Regions from separate parts of the Massilia putida genome, predicted to be linked through region 1. Evidence: riboswitches for the same ligand, from Rfam matches in the RefSeq annotation. Region 1 holds a riboswitch; each other region holds the start of a gene.
What was found. Region 1 has a riboswitch for thiamine pyrophosphate ahead of BVG12_RS31985 (D-amino acid dehydrogenase). Riboswitches for the same ligand answer to the same signal wherever they lie in the genome.

Region 1 (4,685 bases):
GCTGCTCGGCCTGGGCGAGCAGGCGCAGCAGGCGCAGGCGGAACCGCTCGGCGTCCTCGGTGGCATTCAGGGAAATCGTATGTTCGCGCGCGCCGGGCACGCCGAAATAATTCGACGTGCTGCCGACGGCGATCACGAGCGAGCGGTAACCGAGCGTGCGCTGCGGCAGCACTTCCTCGCCGTCGGCGCCTGCCGTGACGGGAGCGATCGTGATGTGCCGCGCGGTCGCGTCGAGCGCCGTCATGGCACCGTACACGAAGGTAAAGCCGCGATCGTGCGCCAGCATCTGGTACGACAGGCCTTCCTGGTGGATGTCCAGCGTGCCGGCCGCCACCTCGTGCAGCGACGGCTTCCACACGTGGTAGAGCCGGCTGTCGACCAGCGTCACCTTGTCGGGCCCGAATTTGCGGCCCAGTTTGCAGGCGAGTTCCAATCCGCCCGCCCCGCCGCCCACGATCACGATATCGCTCTGCAAGCCTGCCTCCGTCGGTCGCGCCCGCTGCCGGGCTCACGCAGACAGTCTACTACGGGGCGGCGCAACCGCCCGTCACGGATCAGTCGCGGTCATGGCCGTGGCCATGGCCGTTGCCGTGGCCTTCGCCATGGCCGCGGCCGTGTTCCCAGCCCTCGTCATGACCACGGCCGTCGTGGCCGTCGCCACGACCGTCGCGGTATTCCACGCGCTCGACGACGCGCACCTCGCGCGGACCGCCGCGGTAGCCGTCGCGATCGCCGAAATGCTCGCGGTAGCGCGGCACATAGGTGTTCGTGTACCACTCGTCGCGCACGAACAGCACCGGACGGCCGCACGCGCCGTAGCGGCCGCAGAACTTGGCCCAGTGCTTGCGATGGCCCGGCGGCACGCGCAGGTAGACGGGTTCCGCGATGTACTGCGGCGCCGGCGTGATGATCACCGGTTGCGGCGCGTACACGACGGGGCGCGGCACGAAGTCGCCGATATCGACACGGCCGTAGAAGCCGGGCTGGCCGACGCTGATGGAGACATTCGTCTGAGCCAGGGCCGGGAAAGCGGCCGCGCACAGCGCGGCGCCAAGGATCAGGGATTTCATAGGATGACCTCTTTGTAATGTTTGTGTTGAGTTTATCAAACGAAATGTTACGTGCAATTCGCTGCAACACATGCTTACATTGTCGTTCCGGGCGGGATTACAACAAACCGGATCGTGACATTTCCCCATGGAGCAAGCACCCGGCTACAATCGCCCGCTCTATCATTGAAAGGTCATTCGATGTTCGCGAAACATACCGTGCTGGCCGCGGCCGCCCTGCTGGCGGCAGCCTCCGCCAACGCGCAGGTCGGCGCAACGGCCGACGTCGGCACCACCGGCGTGGGCTTCCACGTCGTCGTGCCGATGGAAACCTATCTGAACGGCCGCTTCGGCGCCAACTACTTCAAGCACAACTTCAGCAAGACGTCGGGCCAGGTCGACTACGACATCAAAGGCAAGCTGCAGACGTTCGACGTCCTGTTCGACTGGTACCTGAACGAAGGCAGCAACTTCCACCTGACGGGCGGCCTCGTCTACAACGGCAACAAATTCAACGCCAAGGCCAGGCCGAACGGCGCCGGCGCCTACGCCATCAACGGCAACCTCTATTCGGCTGCCGACGTCGGCCTGCTGACCGGCCGCATCGATTACCGCAAGGCCGCGCCTTATGCCGGCATCGGCTGGGGCAATGCGCTGGCGCCGAATTCGCGCTGGACCAGCAACATCGATCTCGGCGTGTTTTACCAGGGCAATCCGAACGTCCAGCTGGCCAGCATCGGCTGCACGACGTCGCAAACGGTGTGCAAGGCGCTCGCCAGCGACGTCGCCGTCGAACGCCAGCTCCTGCGCGACGACATGAATTCGACCAAGCTGTATCCGGTCGTGCGCGTGAGCATCGGCTACAAGTTCTGACCGTCGCCAGCGGCGCGCCGCGTGTGGCGGCGTTGGACTACGATGCGGCCAAAGGAGAGCGCGATGAAACACCATCGTACACGCTGGAGCCTGCTACTCCTGGCCTGCCTCATGCTGGTGACCTGCCAGGATCGGCGCGAACCGGTGAAACCGACCGTCGCCCTGGCCGCAGCCACCGTCGCCACGGCCTGACGCGCCCGCCGCGCACGCCGTCCCTCTCCGGCCGCGTCCGCGCGCGCCGGCGCCGCGTCACATCCTCAGGCCGCTTTACCGGCATGCCGCGAACCGGTTAAAATTCTCCCTGCCATAAGGCAACGCTAGGGGTCCTGCAGCCGCAACCGCGGCCCGCGGGTGAGAAACACCCTCCGAACCTGATCTGGGTAATGCCAGCGAAGGGAAGCATGCGGATACCGGGTCATCCGGGTCCTGTCCTCCTTTGCCGGCTCCGCCCGTCACCACGACGCCAACGAGGAGCGGCATGCAATTTCCTGTGTTTACGACGTCCAGTCGATCCGCCGCGGTGCGCCGATGAACGTCATCGTCCTGGGCGCCGGCGTCGTCGGCACCGCGACCGCCTGGTATTTGCGCGAGGCCGGCCACGACGTCACGGTGATCGAGCGCCAACCCGGCCCCGCGCAGGAGACGAGTTTCGCGAACGGCTGCCAGATCTCGGTGTCGCACGCGGAACCGTGGGCCACGCCCGCCGGCCTGCTCAAGGTCGTGCAAGCGCTGGGGCGGGAAGACGCCCCGCTGCTGTTCCGGCTGCGCGCCGATCCGCTGCAATGGCGCTGGTGCCTGCAGTTCGTGCGCGAGTGCGCACCGGGCCGCGTCGCCGCCAACCTGCGCCAGATCGTCGCCATGGCCGACTACAGCCGCCGCAGCCTGCAGGCGCTGCGCGCGCGCACGAACATCGACTACGACTGTCTCACGCGCGGCATTCTTCACTTCTACACGGACGAACGTGAATTCGAGCGCGCCTGCCGCGCGGCCGCCGCGATGCGCGACCTGGGCTGCCCGCGCATGACCGTCGACGCCGACGAGGTCGTCCGGATCGAACCGGCGCTGGGGGCCAATCGCCGCAATCTCGTGGGCGGCGACTTCACGGCCAGCGACGAATCGGGCGACGTGTACCGGTTCACGTCGCAACTGGCCGCGCGCGGCGTGGCGGCCGGCATCCGCTTCCGCTACGACACGACGGTCACGCGCCTGCAGGCCGAGGGCGACCGCGTCAACGGCGTGGAAATCATCGATGACGAAGGCCGGCACCGGACGCTCCGTGCGGACGCCGTCGTCGTCGCCCTGGGCAGTTTTTCCGCCGGCCTGCTCGCGCCGCTGGGCATCCGGCTGCTGATCTATCCCGGCAAGGGCTATTCCGCGACCTACCCCGTTCTGGACCCGGACGCCGCGCCGACCGTGTCGCTGACGGACGACGGCCACAAGCTCGTCTTCTCGCGCCTCGGGTCGCGCCTGCGCGTGGCCGGCACGTGCGAACTGAACGGTTATACGCGCGACCTGAACCCGGTGCGCTGCGAGGCCATCACGCGGCGCGTGCGCGCCCTGTTCCCCGGCGCCTGCGACTACGACGCGGCGACGTACTGGGCCGGCCTGCGCCCGCTGACGCCGTCGAACGTGCCCTACATCGGCCGCACGCGCTTTGCGAACCTGTACCTGAACACGGGCCACGGCACGCTCGGCTGGACGATGGGCTGCGGGTCGGGACGGGCCGTCGCGGACATCGTGTCGGGGCGCGAGCCGGACGTCGACTTCGCATTCACCGGCGCGGCCGCGTGACGACCGGCGTGTTTTCGCGGACGGCCGACAGCGAATACCCGATGTCGGAAGCCCCGACGGGCCTACGATCCCAACCTTGCGCGGCATAGAACTTGTCCGCTCGCGTATTGGCGCCGGTCGTCAGATGGACACGTTCATGCCCCGCCTGGAATAGCCAGTCCACCGCCTGCTTGAGCAATGCTTTGCCGAGTCCTCGTCCCTCATGGCCCGGCCGGACAAACAATGCCCAGACGGAAGCGTTGACCTTGTCCGCGTAGCAAAACGCGACGATCTCGCCCCCGCATTCCGCGACCCAGCCACGTCCCGACCGTTCCAGATAGTCCTCGTACATGTCGGCGGTAATTCGCGCCGGGTCCGACAAGACATTTTCGGTGACCGCCAACCGGATCTGCGACATGGCGGGGATATCGGCGCTGACGGCTTGCCTGAACAATAAATGCGACATGGGCGATGTGATGATGAGGTTGATGGTAGGCGTTTCGCGCCTCGTTTCCCCGACAGGTTACACTGTCGCCTTTTCCAACCCCGCTTTCGCCACCATGTCGTTCGCTTCGCTCGGCCTGATCGACCAGATCACGCGCACCCTCGCCTCGCTGTCCTATCACACGCCCACCGCCGTCCAGTCGCAGGCGATTCCCGCCGTGCTGGCCGGACGCGACGTCATGGCCGCCGCCCAGACGGGCACCGGCAAGACGGCCGGCTTCGCCCTGCCGCTGCTGCAGCGCCTCGTGACGGATGGTGGAGAGGTCGCCAGCAATTCTGCGCGCTCGCTGATCCTCGTGCCGACGCGCGAACTGGCCGAGCAGGTGCACGAGAGCGTGCGCGCCTATGCGGCCGGGCTGCCGCTGCGCACGATGGTCGCGTACGGCGGCGTCAGCATCAATCCGCAGATGATGCGGCTCCGTAAAGGCGTCGACGTCCTCGTCGCCACGCCCGGCCGCCTGCTCGACCTGCAGCGCCAGAACGCCGTGC
Region 2 (4,685 bases), 2.2 Mb from region 1:
GTGCGGGACTTCCTGTTCGTCGACACGACGCCGTTGATGACGGCCGTGTACAGCCGCGTCTACTGGGGGCGCGTGCCGGCCGACCTGCTTGCTTTGGAAGCGGCGCACGACTATGCCTGGACGCTCGTCGCGGCGCCCGATCTGCCGTGGGTGCCGGACGGGCTGCAGCGCGAGTCGGAAGAGGTGCGGCAGCGGGTGCATGCGCAGCTGCTGGACGTGCTCGATGCACGCGGGATTCCGTTCACGTTGTTGACGGGGGAACTCGAGGCGCGCTTGCGGCAGGTGGAAGAACTGATTGGCCCGCCCACCGGTCGTTCCCGCGAAAGCGGGAACCCATACTAAATATCCGCAGTCGCCTCGGTATGGGTTTCCGCCTGCGCGGGAAGCCGTTTCCGGCAATGCCGGAAACGACGGTTTGCAGGCTACGTTAGAAATCGAACTGCGCCGATGCCCTGAACGTCCGCGGCGCCCCCGGCAGCAGGTAGCCGCCCAGCTCCGGCGTCACGTCGCGCCAGTAGAACTTGTCGAACAGGTTCTCGGCCCGCGCGCGCAGCGTGACGTTCGTCGCGCCCCATTTCACGCCGTACGACGCGCCCACGCCGAACACGTGGTAATCCGGCACGAACACCGTGTTTGCGACGTCGAACGCTTTCTTGCCCGAGTACTGCCACGTGCCGTCCAGCTTCAGGCCCGGGACCGCGGCCACGGCATACTGCACCCACGCCGTCGATTTGAACGCGGGGACGTCCGTCACGCGCTTGCCGTCGATGCTTGCCTGGCTAGTCCCTTCCTGGCGCGTGTTCAGGGCCATCAACGACAGGCTCCAGTCCAGCGCCGGCGTGACCTTGCCCTGCGCCGTCAATTCCAGGCCGCGGTGGGTTTCTTTACCGTTGCGCACGAACGTGTTGTGCGCGTCCGTGTACTCCAGGCCCTGGCGGATCTGGAACAGCGCGGCCGACAGGTTGATGCCATTGTCCAGCGCGGCCTTGGCGCCGATCTCGACCTGGTGCGAACGCTGCGGCGCCAGCACCTGGTTCTCGTTCGTCGTCTGCATCGGCGCGATGCCGCCGTGCTGCAGGCCGTGGCTGACGGCGGCGTACACGTTCCAGTCGCGCGCGGGGCTGAACACGAGGGCGGCGCTCGGCAGCAGGAACGAGTCGTCGCTGTGCACGTAGCCGGTGGCCTCGTCGACGAATTCGCTGCGCTTGACCTGGACGTGGCGCAGGCCCGCGTGCACGGTCAGCCGGTCGGTCAGGCTCACGATGTCCTGGGCGAACAGGGCGCGTTCCTCGTCGCTGCGGCGCTCGAACACGGGGCCCGTCACGCGGGTGGCCGCCACGTGCGGCGTCACGAGCGGGTGCCACAGATTGCTGTAGCCGACGTAGTCGTAGACGTAATCGCCGAAGCTGTCGTGCCGCTCGGAGTACGAGGTGCCGACCGTGAGGGCATGGCGGATCATGCCGGTCGCGAACTTGCCTTGCACCTGCGCCTGCACGCCCCACGGCGACTTGCGCTCGCCCGTGCTCTGGTAGTCGTAGACGTCGTAGTCGCCGTTGGAACAGTAGCCCGGATAATAGCCCGCGCCCTCGTTGCTGCAACCGTAGGGGAAGGCGGTGAAGTCGTCGCGCTTGAACCAGTGCTTGTTGGCGGCCACGGTCGCGAGCCAGCTAGGGGCGAGCTTGTATTCGAAGCGCAGGCCCAGGTTGCTGTCCTTCGTCTTGACGGGGCGCGTCCACGGCTGGTCGTTCAGCAGCATCTTGGGCGACACGCCCGTCGGCAGCACCTCGTTGCGGATCAGCTGGAAGCCGGGCGCCGTGATCTGGGCCTTGCGCTGGTAATCCATGTCCAGCTGGAGCAGCGCATCGGGCGTGATCTGCCAGTCGAACGCGGCCGACACGAACTGGCGGTCGCCGTTGGCGCCGCGCACGTACGGGTGGATGTCGGCGCTGGACGCGTTGATGCGGTAGCCGAAGCGGCGGTCGTCGAAACGGCCGCCGAGATCCACGGTGCCGTACAAGGTCCCGCGTTCGCTCACCTCCACGGTGGCGGAGCGCAGCGGCGTGTTCGTCGGGCGCTTGGTCACGTAGTTGACGATGCCGCCCGGCGTGGCGATGCCGGCCGTCAGGCCCGCGAGGCCTTTCAGCACTTCGATGCGTTCCTTGTTCTCCAGCGGGATCTGGGTGTCGCCCGGGATCGCGAAGCCGTCCTTGCGGTAGCTGTAGTTGTTGTCCAGGGCGAAGCCGCGGATCGAGAATTGTTCGGCATAGCCGACGGCGTTGTAGGCGTCGGCGACGGACGCGTCGAAGCGCATCGCCTCGGTCGTCGAGCGGATCGACAGGTCCTGCATCTGCGTGCGGCCGATGGCGGTGATGGAGGCCGGGGTGTCGAACAGCGACGCCTCGCCGAAGCCGCCGACGCTGGCGCGGTCGACGGCGATGAAGCGGTTGCCCGTCACGATGACTTCGGCGACGGGGCGGGTGGTGTCCTGTGCGTGCGCGTTCGCGACGAAGGCTTGCGCGATGGCATACGCGGCTGCGGTGTACTTCAATTGACGGTTCATGGTTTGCTCGTTTTCGCGCCGCGATGGGCACGCTGCTTTCTTCTAAAAGCCGGAGCCAACGGGGGAAGGGCAAACAAGGATGGGAGCTGCGTTGCGCTTTCCTTCGCTGGCATTATCCAGATCAGGTACGGAGGGTATCTCTCACCCGGGAAGCGAACTCCCAGGACCCCTAGCGAAGGCGCGAGTGTAGCACAGCGCGCCTTTTTATGGTGCGTCTGCTAATAGACATGTTGTAAAGCCGATGGTTCCGCGCGCCGCCGGCCGACGCGCGGAACGGGTGTGGCTAGAGCGCGCCTTCGAGCACGTCGCGCGCCACGTCCAGCGTGACGTCGCCGGTCTCGCCCATGGCGGTCATGCCGTGCGCCTCCAGTGCGGCGATCACGGCCGGGATCGCGTCGCGGCCCAGGTCGTAGTCGGACAGTTTCGTGCCGACGCCCATGGTGCGGAAGAAGTCTTCCGTGCGGTCGATGGCCGCGTCGATGCGCGCGTCCTCGTCGCCGGCATGGATGTCCCATACGCGCGCCGCGTATTGCAGCAGCTTGTCCCGCTTGGCGGCGCGGCGCACGCGCAGCATCGCCGGCAGCACGACCGCCAGCGTCTGCGCGTGGTCGAGCCCATACAACGCGGTCAGCTCGTGGCCGATGATGTGCGTGGACCAGTCTTGCGGCACGCCGGTGCCGATCAGGCCGTTCAGGGCCAGCGTGGCCGTCCACATCAGGTTGGCGCGCACGTCATACGCTTGCGGCGTGGCCAGTGCGCGCGGGCCGTCCTCGACGAGCGTCAGCAGCAGGCCTTCGGCAAAGCGGTCCTGCACCTTGGCCTGGGCGGGCACGGTCATATATTGCTCGATCACGTGCACGAACGCGTCGACGACGCCGTTGCCGACCTGGCGCGCGGGCAGCGTGTAGGTGCGCGTCGGGTCGAGCACGGCGAACTGCGGAAACACGGCGGGCGAAATGAACGCGAATTTCTCCTGCGTGCGCTTGCGCGTGATGACCGCGCCCGCGTTCATCTCGGAACCGGTCGCCGGCAGGGTCAGCACGACGCCGATGGGCAGCGCGGCATGCACGTTGGCCGCGTGCTGCTCGAGGATGGTCCACGGATCGGCGTCGAGCAGGGCGCCGGCCGCCACGAACTTGGTGCCGTCGATCACGGAGCCGCCGCCCACGGCCAGCAGGAAGTCCACGCGTTCGCGGCGCACGAGCGCGATGGCCTCCGACAGGGTTTCGCAAGTGGGATTCGGTTCGATGCCGCCGAACTCGAACACGGTGCGGCCGGCCAGCGCGGCCATCACCGCGTCGTACGTGTCGTTGGCGCGGATGCTGCCGCCGCCATACAGCACGAGGACACGGGCCTCCGGCGGAACCAGTGTCCCGATGCGCTCGATCTGGCCGTCGCCGAACAGGATGCGGGTGGGATTGTGGAAGTCGAAGTTGTGCAAGATGATCCTCCGGTTTTGTTCAGAGGATCATTATCGCGCAGACGGACAGCCGTCGTGGCAGTCGGCCGGCCGATGTCGGCCGGATGACGTTCAGGCCGGCTCGGGAATCGCCGCCGGATGCGCCACGTGCGCCCGCGCGTGCAGCAGGTGGCGCTGCACGACGGACCGCGACGATTCGCCGATCAGGCGCCAGTGCTCGCGCCGCAGGGCCGCGCGCTTGCGGTGCTTGGACGGCATTTCGGACAGCGGCTTCACGTAGAACGGCAGCGCGATCAGATAGCCGTCGCGGCCCGGCATTTCCTCGCCGCCGAGGATCCTCCAGAAGCCGTCGTACGCGTTGGCGAAATGTTTTTCCGGGTCGGGGTCGTAGGCGACGTGCGCTTCGCTACGGATCGCCACGACCTTGTCCATGCCGAGCGCCAGCGCGATGCCCTGAATGGCCGCGAAGCAGAAGAAGCTGGGCGAGTTGTTCGGGAAGATGCGCTCGAACGCTTCGAACGCGGCGCCGGAATCGATCCAGCGGCCCTGGTTGCGCGCGATGAAGGGAACGATGGGCATGTCGACGCCCACCATCGCGCCTTCGAGCCAGCTGAAGGACAGGCGGTGCAGGCATTTGCCGTCCGCGATGAGCGCGACGGTGAGGTCGCCTTCGGCATTGCTGCGCGACGCCATTTCCAGCTGGAT
Region 3 (4,685 bases), 2.2 Mb from region 1:
CGCGGCCTCGCGCGCCTGCTGTCGGACGAGGACGCCGGCGTGCGCGCGGCCGCCGCGCAGAGCCTGTCGGAACTGAAGCTGCCCGAATCGGCGCGGGAACTGCTGCCGTTCATCGCTACTGGCGATCCATTCGTGCGCGCGGCCGCGCTGCGCGGCGTGCGCGAGCTGCGCGTGGCCGACAGCGTCAAACCCGCCTTGGCGGCGCTGGATGACCCGGATCCGCTCGTCCGGCGCGAGGCGGTGGCCGTGCTGGGTTATCTGAAGCGTCTCGATGCGGTCGATGCGCTGACGCGGCTGACGATCCAGGATCCGGTGCCGGAGGTGCGGCGCGCCGCGGCGGGGGCGCTGGGGTTTGCCGACGAGACGCCGGCCGTGCTGGCCGCCCTGCTGGCGGCGCTGCTAGATCCCGCCTGGCAGGTGCGCGAGGAAGCCGCGACGACGCTCGGCAAGCTGCGCCTGCGCGACGCCGCCCCGGCCCTCATCGCGGCGCTGGACGACGCGTACTGGCAGGTGCGCCTGCGCGCCGCCCGCAGCCTGGGCCGGTTGCGCAACCTGGATGCGCTGCCGGGCTTGACATCGGCGCTCACGCACACGATCGGCAACCTGAGAAAGGAAGCGGCGCTGGCGCTGGGCGAGATCGGTTCGCCGGCCGCGCTGCCCGCACTGCGCGCGGCGGAGAACGACCTTGACCCGGAAGTGCGCAAGTCCGTGCGCCTGGCGCTCCAGCAGATCGGGGCGGCCGCATGACGACGCTGCCTGCGACCATCGAGAACCACGCCGCGCAGGGCGTGCTGGCGCTGCGCTGGCCGGACGGCAGCGAGGCGCGGATCACGCACGCGCGGCTGCGCGCCCTGTGCCCGTGCTCGGCATGCCGCGCGCAGCGGCGGGCCGGGATCGAAGTCGAAGCGGACAACGCCGTGCGCCTGGCCGCGATCGAGCCGGTCGGCGCCTATGCGCTGAACCTCGCGTTCAGCGACGGCCACCGGCGCGGCATCTATCCCTACGAAATGCTCGCCACGTTCGCCTGACACGAGGTTTCTGCATGTAGGGTGGAGGCTCCGCCGTCCACGCGTGCAACGGCGCGGATCAGCGTCGTGGTATGCATGCGCCGCATGAACGCATGGACGGGAAACCCGTCCACCCTACGTTTAAAAGGCGATTTCCGTTTCCAGTTCCTGCCCGAGATGCAGCTCGCCGCCGGCCCCCGCCGTCACGATGCAGTTCATGCCGAGGCACACCGCGCCTTCCATGCGCGGATTGGCCCGGTAGGTCTGCAAGATATCGAGCGGGTCCGGGCCCGGGATGCCCGTCGCCTGGTCGATCGAGGGAATCGGGCAGCGCGCGCACGGCTTCACCGGACGGATCTCGACGCCGCCGACGGTCAGCGTGGCGAGGAAATCCTCTTCGCAGGCGTCGAGGCCGTCGACGACGAGGTTCGGGCGGAAGCGGTCCATCGGCAGCGCATGGCGGCCGGCCGCGACGAGGCGCGCGTTGAGGTCGTCGAGCGACGCCTGGCCGATCAGCAGCAGCGGATAGCCGTCCGCAAAGCGCGTCTGGGCCTCCACGCCGTTCGTCCATTTGGTGCTCGTCGGCCGCACGACGTCGCGGTGGAAGCGCACGAGGCGGCAGGCCGTAGCCAGCACGGCCGAGAACCAGGCGGCGGCCGCGTCGCCGCAATCGGCGGCGTCGACCTTGTCGTCCCAGATCTGCACGGTGCGCTTGGCGGCCGCCTCGTCCCACGCGAGCGGCAGCGCCAGTTCGTCCATGCCGGGCGCATGGATGCGCAGCTTGCCACCGTCCGGCAACGGCCGGATCAGCGCCATGCGCGGGTGCTCGCGCTGCGTGAGGAACTGGCCGTCGTCCGTCACCAGCATCCATTCACGGTCGTGCACGCCCAGCGCGAACAGGCCGGAGTCGAGCACGGTCGCGGACCGCACGGCGATGCCGGCGCAGGATTTGATCGGGTACAGAAGCAGATGGGTCAGGATGGCCATGGATCGGTTCGTCGTTGTGGGGTCTGGATACTGGTCGATAGTATGCACCAATCCACATTCGCTGTTCCTGTTTGCCAAGCGCATAAAACCGGCGTACACTCCGTCCCGTCGCTTCGGCTTACCGGGGCGGCACCAATGCTAGGGGTCCTGCGCCGTCACGCGGCGTGGGTGAGAAATACCCTCCGAACCTGATCTGGATAATGCCAGCGAAGGGAAGCTACAGAGCTAAGCGTGCACGTTCGTCTGCCCGCATCTTTGCACCTCCTCCAGCTGGATCGCCGATCTCCCGGGGTACTCCTGAACCTGCTGCGCGTTGCATTTTTCCCTGCGATGCCCGCTGTACTCGCGTACGGCTGCGCGTCTCGGACAAAACTGCTGCCGTTCGCGACGGTTTAGAAGTGCCCCTTAGTGACCAACAAGGAGTGCACTTTGAACGCCGATCCGAAATTCCTGTCCGCCAGCGCCACCGTCGATGCCGCCGCCGTCGCGCCGCTTCCCAATTCCCGCAAGATCTACGTGACGGGCAGCCGCCCGGACATCCGCGTGCCAATGCGCGAGATCCGCCAGGCCGACACGCCGGCGTCGTTCGGCCATGAACCGAATCCGCCCGTGTGGGTCTACGACACGTCCGGTCCGTACACCGATCCCGACGCCGTCATCGACATCCGCTCCGGCCTGGCGCCACTGCGCGCCGACTGGATCCGCGAGCGCGGCGACACGGAAGAACTGGCCGGCCCTTCGTCGCACTACGGCGTCGAACGCCTGAACGATCCGAAGCTGGCCGAGCTGCGCTTCAACCTGCAGCGCAAGCCGCGCCGCGGTGCGCCGGGCCGCAACGTCACGCAGATGCACTATGCGCGCCAGGGCATCATCACGCCCGAGATGGAGTACGTCGCCATCCGCGAAAACCTGCGCCGCCAGGAATATCTCGCCGCGATGGAGGCCGCCGGCCCGACGGGCAAGCGCATGGCGCAGATGCTGGGCCGCCAGCATCCCGGCCAATCGTTCGGCGCCAGCATTCCGAAAGAGATCACGCCGGAATTCGTACGCGACGAGATCGCCCGCGGCCGCGCCATCCTGCCGGCCAACATCAATCACCCGGAATCGGAACCGATGATCATCGGCCGTAACTTCCTCGTGAAGATCAACGCCAATATCGGCAACTCGGCCGTGACGTCGTCGATCGGCGAGGAAGTCGAGAAGATGACGTGGGCCACGCGCTGGGGCGGCGACACCGTGATGGATCTGTCCACCGGCAAGCATATCCACGAGACGCGCGAGTGGATCATCCGGAACAGCCCCGTCCCCATCGGCACGGTGCCGCTGTACCAGGCGCTGGAAAAGGTGCACGGCAAGGCCGAGGACCTGACGTGGGAAATCTACCGCGACACGCTGATCGAGCAGGCGGAGCAAGGCGTCGACTACTTCACCATCCACGCCGGCGTGCGTCTCGCCTACGTGCCAATGACGGCCAACCGCCTGACGGGCATCGTCTCGCGCGGCGGTTCGATCATGGCCAAGTGGTGCCTCGCCCACCACAAGGAATCGTTCCTGTACACGCATTTCGAAGAGATCTGCGAGATCATGAAAGCGTACGACGTCGCGTTCAGCCTGGGCGACGGCCTGCGTCCCGGCTCGATCTACGACGCCAACGACGAAGCCCAGCTGTCCGAGCTGAAGACGCTCGGCGAACTGACGCAGATCGCGTGGAAGCACGACGTGCAGGTGATGATCGAAGGCCCGGGCCACGTGCCGCTGCAGCTGATCAAGGAGAACATGGACCTGCAGCTGGAGCAGTGCCACGAGGCGCCGTTCTACACGTTGGGGCCCCTGACCACCGACATCGCGCCGGGCTACGACCACATCACGTCCGGCATCGGCGCCGCCAACATCGGCTGGTACGGCACGGCGATGCTGTGCTACGTGACGCCGAAGGAGCACCTGGGCCTGCCCGACAAGGACGACGTCAAGGACGGCATCATCACGTACAAGATCGCGGCGCACGCGGCCGACCTGGCCAAGGGCCATCCGGGCGCGCAGATCCGCGACAACGCGCTGTCGAAAGCCCGTTTCGAATTCCGCTGGGAAGACCAGTTCAACCTCGGCCTGGACCCGGACAAGGCGCGTTCCTTCCACGACGAGACGCTGCCCAAGGATTCCGCCAAGGTGGCGCACTTCTGCTCGATGTGCGGTCCGCATTTCTGCTCGATGAAGATCACCCAGGAAGTGCGCGATTACGCGGCCGGCCAGGGCATCGCTGCCAACGCCGCGCTGGAACAGGGCATGCAGGTGAAGGCCGTCGAGTTCATGAAGCGCGGCGCCGAGCTCTATCACAAGGAGTGACGCCGTGCTGGAAATCGAATTGAACGGCGCCGCGCACCTGCTACCCGCGCAGACCAGCCTGCACGACCTCGTCGAGTCGCTGGGCCTCGCGGGACAGAAGCTCGCGCTGGCCGTGAACCGGCAGGTCGTGCCGCGCGAGCGCTGGCGCGACACGCCCCTGCAAGCGCGCGACCGCGTGGACGTGGTGCGCGCCATCGGCGGCGGCTGATCTCGACCTCATCCAACCTTGGGGAGAAATGACATGACGAATGCAACCTCTGCGGACCGGCCGTTGATCATCGCCGGCAAGGAATACAACTCGCGCCTGCTGGTGGGCAGCGGCAAATACCGCGACCTGGAACAGACGCG

Region 2: another riboswitch for thiamine pyrophosphate. It lies ahead of BVG12_RS10800 (TonB-dependent siderophore receptor); the one in region 1 lies ahead of BVG12_RS31985 (D-amino acid dehydrogenase).
Region 3: another riboswitch for thiamine pyrophosphate. It lies ahead of thiC (phosphomethylpyrimidine synthase ThiC); the one in region 1 lies ahead of BVG12_RS31985 (D-amino acid dehydrogenase).

Annotation. Positions count from the first base shown of each region.
Region 1 covers NZ_CP019038.1:6,692,843-6,697,527, reverse strand. Annotated here, with positions in the region: gene BVG12_RS32000 (NAD(P)/FAD-dependent oxidoreductase) at 1-475, opposite strand, end outside; gene BVG12_RS31995 (hypothetical protein) at 555-1,070, opposite strand; gene BVG12_RS31990 (hypothetical protein) at 1,251-1,922, shown strand; gene BVG12_RS35580 (hypothetical protein) at 1,986-2,114, shown strand; TPP riboswitch at 2,232-2,337, shown strand; gene BVG12_RS31985 (D-amino acid dehydrogenase) at 2,451-3,713, shown strand; gene BVG12_RS31980 (GNAT family N-acetyltransferase) at 3,694-4,158, opposite strand; gene BVG12_RS31975 (DEAD/DEAH box helicase) at 4,253-4,685, shown strand, end outside.
Region 2 covers NZ_CP019038.1:1,917,577-1,922,261, reverse strand. Annotated here, with positions in the region: gene BVG12_RS10805 (AAA family ATPase) at 1-342, shown strand, start outside; gene BVG12_RS10800 (TonB-dependent siderophore receptor) at 428-2,560, opposite strand; TPP riboswitch at 2,642-2,741, opposite strand; gene BVG12_RS10795 (iron-containing alcohol dehydrogenase) at 2,844-4,001, opposite strand; gene BVG12_RS10790 (DUF535 family protein) at 4,092-4,685, opposite strand, start outside.
Region 3 covers NZ_CP019038.1:4,502,480-4,507,164, reverse strand. Annotated here, with positions in the region: gene BVG12_RS22215 (HEAT repeat domain-containing protein) at 1-747, shown strand, start outside; gene BVG12_RS22210 (DUF971 domain-containing protein) at 744-1,028, shown strand; gene BVG12_RS22205 (MOSC domain-containing protein) at 1,149-1,994, opposite strand; TPP riboswitch at 2,125-2,226, shown strand; gene thiC (phosphomethylpyrimidine synthase ThiC) at 2,424-4,337, shown strand; gene thiS (sulfur carrier protein ThiS) at 4,342-4,545, shown strand; gene BVG12_RS22190 (thiazole synthase) at 4,579-4,685, shown strand, end outside.